DNA from 2 places in the Microbacterium sp. 4NA327F11 genome. Region 1 is predicted to be linked to the other one. Evidence: predicted binding sites of a transcription regulator. Region 1 holds the regulator's gene; the other holds the start of a gene.

The links. The regulator LexA, encoded in region 1, represses DNA repair genes until DNA is damaged. The targets are predictions, from matches to a motif close to TCGAACANNTGTTCGA.
Region 2: FFS51_RS00595 (Rv2578c family radical SAM protein) is a predicted target of LexA. The motif match lies at 1,478-1,493, and genes of this name have one in related genera.

The regions. Positions count from the first base shown of each region.
Region 1 covers NZ_SCOB01000005.1:124,195-127,388, forward strand. The annotation lists gene FFS51_RS05150 (histidinol-phosphate transaminase) at 1-884, opposite strand, end outside; gene FFS51_RS05155 (LysM peptidoglycan-binding domain-containing protein) at 930-1,283, opposite strand; gene lexA (transcriptional repressor LexA) at 1,542-2,213, shown strand; gene metE (5-methyltetrahydropteroyltriglutamate--homocysteine S-methyltransferase) at 2,284-3,194, opposite strand, start outside.
Region 2 covers NZ_SCOB01000001.1:121,297-124,490, forward strand. The annotation lists gene FFS51_RS00585 (tripartite tricarboxylate transporter permease) at 1-436, shown strand, start outside; gene FFS51_RS00590 (M15 family metallopeptidase) at 462-1,379, opposite strand; gene FFS51_RS00595 (Rv2578c family radical SAM protein) at 1,502-2,578, shown strand; gene FFS51_RS00600 (DEAD/DEAH box helicase) at 2,631-3,194, opposite strand, start outside.

The sequences.
Region 1 (3,194 bases):
AAGCCCAGCGCCTCGACTGTCGCCGAGATGCGGTCACGCTGCGCGACGATCTCGTCGACCATCCCGAGCATGACGTCCGCGTGACGCAGCGCCGCCGATGCGGCGGCCTGTGTGAGCGCACTCAGGTGGTACGGCAGGCGCACGAGGCGCAGCGCGTCGATGATCGCCGGGTCGGCGGCGAGGTAGCCCACGCGCGCACCGGCGAAGGCAAACGCCTTGCTCATGGTGCGGGAGACGACCAGGCGCTCCCGGCCCTCGAGGAGCGAGATCGCCGAGACCGCGTCGCGCGGGGCGAATTCGATGTAGGCCTCGTCGACGATGACGATGCCGCGGCTCGCCTCGTAGACGGCGGTGATCACATCGATCGGCAGCGGCGTGCCGGTCGGATTGTTGGGAGCGCACAGGAAGACGACGTCGGGGTCAGCGGCGGCCACCTGGTCGGCCGCGGATTGCGGAGACAGCGTGTAGTCGCTGGCCCGGTCGCCGGCGACCCACTCGGCGCCGGTCGCCCGGGTGAGAAGCGGGTACATCGAGTACGTCGGCGTGAAGCCGAACGCCCGACGTCCCGGGCCGCCGAAGGCCTGCAGGACGTGCTGGAGCACCTCGTTCGACCCGTTCGCGGCCCAGATCTGCTCGGGGAGCAGCCCGTTGCCGAGATAGTCCGCAAAGCCCTCGCGCAGCGCGGTGAACTCGCGGTCGGGATAGCGGTTGACGTCGCGCAGCGCGCGGGCGATGAAATCGAGGATGTCGCTGGCGACCTCATCCGGAACCGGATGCGTGTTCTCGTTGACGTTCAGAGCGACGGGGAGCGCGACCTGCGGGGCGCCGTAAGGGACGAGCCCGCGCAGGTCGTCGCGTATCGGAAGGTCTTCGAGACGGGTCACCGTTCCATCGTAGAGGCGGGATACGCGCCGACCCGACGGTCGAGATCAGCGAGCCGGAGCGTACTCGGTGGGGATCGACAGCTGCTCGCCGGCCACCACCGTGCCGTTTCCGAGTGCGTTGAGCTGCACGAACGCGTCGACCACGTCGCGCGGATCTGCCTGCGGCGCGACGCGCTCCGCGATCGACCACAGCGAGTCACCGGCCTCGACCGTGACGGTCTGGTAGGTGCCCGCCGGAGCACCGGCGTCGCGCGACGCGAGAGCCGCCCCGCCCGACACGATGCCCGCCGAGACCCCGATGAGGAAAGGCAGTGCGGCGAGGAACACGAGCACGCGGCGGCCACGACGCGTCATCCGCAGTCGGGTGCGCGGTGCGAGCGTGAGCGGGATCGTCGTCATGTCTGCCTCCTCAGAGTGGTGAAGTGTCGCAAGACCGGACCCGGCCGGGGGCCGGTCTTGCGAACTTCTTTTCCGAATCTATCTTCGATATTGTCGAGTGTCAACCGGCTCTCGCCTTCGAGGACTTTCGAACGCGACACGCGTGCTCGCTCCCGCGAAGGGCGCCGAGAGCCGGATAGGTTTTCGACATCTGAAGCACATCACCGACCTCCGACATTCGAACGGGAACGACGAGGCGGCCCAGGGAAGGAGCGTGCGATGCCCGGTCGGGAGAAGCCGCAGACGCGTCGGCGCAAGAGCCTCAGCGACAAGCAGCTGGCGATCCTCGAGGTCATCCAGCGCTCCATCGCGCGCCACGGATACCCGCCGAGCATGCGCGAGATCGGCGACGCCGTGGGACTCAAGTCGCTCTCGAGCGTCACGCACCAGCTGAACCAGCTCGAGCTGAGCGGCTACCTGCGTCGCGACGCGGGCAAGACCCGTGCGATGGAAGTGCTCATCGACCTCCCCGGTACCGCGGCCGAGAACCCCGCCGACACGGCCCCCTCGGTCGGCGACGCCGCCATGGTGCCCCTCGTCGGGCGCATCGCCGCCGGCATCCCGATCACGGCCGAGCAGCAGGTCGAGGAGATCTTCCCCCTCCCCCGCCAGCTCGTCGGCAAGGGCGACCTGTTCATGCTCAAGGTGCAGGGCGAGTCGATGATCGACGCCGCCATCTGCGACGGCGACTGGGTGGTCGTACGCTCGCAGTCCACCGCCGAGAACGGCGACATCGTCGCCGCGATGCTCGACGGCGAGGCCACCGTCAAGGCCTTCCGCCAGCGGGACGGCCACACCTGGCTGCTGCCGCGCAACTCCGCGTTCGAGCCGATCCTCGGCGACGAGGCGGTCGTGCTCGGCAAGGTCGTCGCGCTCATGCGCGCGGTCTAACGACACCGAGACGACGAGAGGGCGGCGACCGGAAGCATCCGGTCGCCGCCCTCTGTCGTGCGAGGGGCGCTCAGCCCTGGGGCGCGCCCACCTCTTCGCGCACCGCGACGGTCGCGGCGACGAGGTTGCGCAACGAGGCCTTCGTCTCGGCGTAGCCACGGGTCTTCAGACCGCAGTCGGGGTTGACCCAGATCTGGCGGGTCGGGATCGCCTTGACCGCGCGCTCGAGGAGCTCGGTCACCTCTTCGACGCTCGGGATGCGGGGCGAGTGGATGTCGTAGACACCCGGGCCGATGCCGTGGCTGAAGCCCGACGCCGAGATGTCGTCGATCACGTCGCCGCGGCTGCGGGCCGCCTCGATCGAGGTGACGTCGGCGTCGAGGGCGGCGATCGCGTCGATCACGACGGCGAACTCCGAGTAGCACAGGTGCGTGTGCACCTGGGTGGCCGTCTCGGCACCCGCCGTCGCCAGGCGGAACGATCCCACCGACCAGTCGAGGTAGGCCGGCTGGTCGGCCTTCTTCAGCGGAAGCAGCTCGCGCAGGGCGGGCTCGTCGACCTGGATGATCGCGATGCCGGCCTGCTCGAGGTCGCCGATCTCGTCGCGCAGCGCCAGGGCGACCTGGTTCGCGGTCTCGCCCAGCGGCTGGTCGTCGCGCACGAACGACCACGCGAGGATCGTCACCGGGCCGGTCAGCATGCCCTTGACGGGCTTCGCGGTGAGCGACTGGGCGTACTCGGCCCACGCCACCGTGATCGGCGCCGGACGCGACACGTCGCCCCAGAGGATCGACGGACGCGTCGCACGCGAGCCGTAGGACTGCACCCAGCCGTTCTGCGTCACCGCGAAGCCGTCGAGGTTCTCGGCGAAGTACTGCACCATGTCGTTGCGCTCGGGCTCGCCGTGCACGAGGACGTCGAGACCGAGATCCTCCTGCAGCGTGATGACCGCGGCGATCTCGTCGCGGAGGAACCCGTCGT
Region 2 (3,194 bases), on a different contig from region 1:
GAGGTTCTCGACGATCGATGTGCTCATCCTTCTGATCGTCGGGGCACTCGGGTATGTCATGCGGCGCTTCGGCTACCCGGTGGCCCCCCTCATCGTCGGCCTCATCCTCGGCCCGATGGGCGAGCAGCAGCTGCGCAAGGCGCTCCAGCTGAGCCAGGGCAACATGGGCGATCTCGTGCTGCATCCATTCGCGGCGACGTGTTACGCGGTGCTGATCGTGCTCGTCACCGCGGGACTGTGGCTCAAGCGTCGTCAGAACCGTTATGAGCGTGCCCTCGAGGCCTCGCTCGCCGCAACGACATCCCCCGCCGCAGCGGTGGATCGACTGTGGGACGAGGGCGAGCGTCCGTCCGAAGTGTCGACCGACGCGATTCGAGCGGAAGAGGCAACGCGTCTGGCGCGAGCCGCGCGGCGCGATCGACACGACGAGCGATGACGGATGCCTCGGGTGGCCGGACCGGTCACCCGAGGTAGTTCGGCGCGGCGGGCAGTCCGAAGAACGCCTCGAGCGTGTGGAACCCGCCGTCATGGTACGCCGCCGCGAGCTGCGGCCCGATGTAGCGCAGGTGCCAGGGCTCGGAGTCGTACCCCGACACCGCCGTCTGCCCCGGCTCGTAGCGCACGATGAATCCGTAGCGCCAGCCGTTCTCGGCCACCCATTTCCCGGCCGCTGACGTGCCGAAGCCGTCCATCGTGCCGCATCCGGCAGAGGTGCACGAGACGACGTCCGTCGCGAACCCGGTCTGGTGCTCGCTGTATCCGGGATGAGCGCTCGTCGCATCGGCAGCCGCCTTGCCGCCGTTCGCGACATTCGACGCGTACGTGCTCACCTGCGTCTGGTACGACCGGTAGCCGCTCACCACCCCGAGGCTGCCCACGCCCGCAGCGGCCGCGGCATCCGACATCGTGGTGAGGGCGGCAGCGGCGGGCGGCTGCAGTTGACCTGCCCCGTTCACGAGGCGCACACCGACCTTGGCGAGCGCGGCCGGCGCGAAGGACAGCGGCTCGAGCGGGCGCGCCTTGTCGACGACGACCCAGACGTGGTTCGCGTCGGCGAGGGTGATGCAGGGGGCGTCTCCGGAGACCACGGCGTCGCGGAACGCGGCACCACCGCCCACGGCCGTGATGACGGCCTCGTCGTCACGCGCGGCGAGCGCCGCGGTGACCGCCGGGTCGTCGCAGGGCTGCGGCGCCGGGTTGGGCGTCGACGTGAGTGCCGGGACGGGGAGAGCGGCAGCGACGGCGGGCGCAGCGGCCACGTGTCGCGGCGCCACGAGACGCGGCAGCACCGCGAACGCGCACGCCGACGCCACCACGATCGCGACCAGGCCGATCGTGACGGTCCATCGGAGCGCGGAGATCCGCGGGGCGTCGGCCATCAGTCCATTGTGTGCCGCGATGCGTGCGGCCGCGACCCATCGCATTCACTTCCCCTCATCTATTTACGATAGTGAGCCCCACCAGACTTGACTTAACATCGATGCTTTGTTCGACTGTGCGCATGAGGTGGAACGGTCAGCGCGTCGGAGAGACGGATGCCGCGGCCCTCGCGGGCCTCGACCGCGATGGCGGCATCGTGCGCAGCGTCACGACTCCCGAGTTCGCAGGCATCACCTTCCACGAGGTGCTGGCCAAGTCGGCGCTGAACCACGTGCCGGGGGCATCCGCGATGCCGTTCGACTGGACGGTGAACCCCTACCGCGGGTGCAGTCACGCCTGCGTCTACTGCTTCGCGCGCGGCACGCACACGTATCTCGACCTCGACGGCGGTCGCGACTTCGACACCCAGATCGTCGTGAAGATCAACGTCGCGGAGGTGCTCGCCGCCGAGGTGCGCCGCGGCAGCTGGGGCCGGGAGCACGTCGCCCTCGGCACCAACACCGATCCGTATCAGCGGGCGGAGGGGCGCTATCGGCTCATGCCGGGCATCATCGACGCGCTCGCCTCCTCGGGCACACCGCTGTCGATCCTCACCAAGGGCACGCTGCTGCGCCGCGACCTCCCGCTGCTCGCCGCCGCGCACGACGAGGTGGACGTATCACTCGCGTTCTCGATCGCCGTGTTCGACGACGCCCTGCAGAGCGCTCTCGAACCCGGCACCCCGACGGCCGCCGCGCGCCTGGCGACGGTGCGCGCCGCCGCCGACGCGGGCTTCCGCCCGACGGTGTTCCTGATGCCCGTGCTCCCCCACCTCACCGACTCGATCGCCCAGCTCGACGATGCGCTGCGGCGTATCCGTGAGGCGGGAGCGGCGCGCGTCGTCTACGGCGCTCTGCACCTGCGCCCGGGCGTGAAGCCGTGGTTCTTCTCGTGGCTCGCGCGGGAGAGGCCCGACCTCGTCGGGTCGTACCGCGGGCTGTTCCCCGGGGTGTCGGCGACGACCCCGGCCGCCTACCGGCAATGGCTCGCGCGACGGATGCGTCCGCTGCTGCGCGCCCATCGACTTGACGGGCGGGATGAGACCGAACTGCCCACGCGCACCCGTCGGGGCGCGGCATCCGCCCCGCCCGCGGTGCGCACGACGGGCGCCTCCGCGGTGCCCACCCCACAGATGACCGCGGCCGCCCGTCTGTTCTGACGGACGGCCGCGAAGGCGTCGACGGGGCTCGGCTCGGGCCCGCGTCATCGGATCAGGCGTCGACCTCGGCGAGCTGGCGACCGGCGAGCTCCTCGATGAGGTCGTCGCCCGGGCGGGCATCCTCGAAGGGCGCGTTGATCTCGGCGCGCTCGAGCATCTCCGTCATGCGACGACGACGCTGACGGGTGATGAGGGTCACGACCGTGCCGCTGCGACCCGCGCGTCCGGTGCGGCCCGAGCGGTGCAGGTAGGTCTTGTACTCGTCGGGAGCGTCGGCCTGCACCACGAGGTCGATGTCGTCGACGTGGATGCCGCGGGCCGCGACATCCGTCGCCACCAGCACACGCACCTTGCCGTCGGTCAGACGCTGCAGGTTGCGGGTGCGCTTGGCCTGGTTGAGGTCGCCGTGCAGCGCGACGGCCGGGATGCCGGCGTCGTCGAAGCTCTCGGCGAGCATCTCGGCGTAGGCGCGGGTGCGGGCGAAGACGAGCGTCTTGCCCTCACGGTCGACGAGCGAGGTGACGACCTCGGCCTTGTCGCGGTGGTCGATCACGAGCACGCGGTGGTCGATCGTGCCCGACTCCTGCGTCTCACCGGCGACCTCGTAGACCTCGGG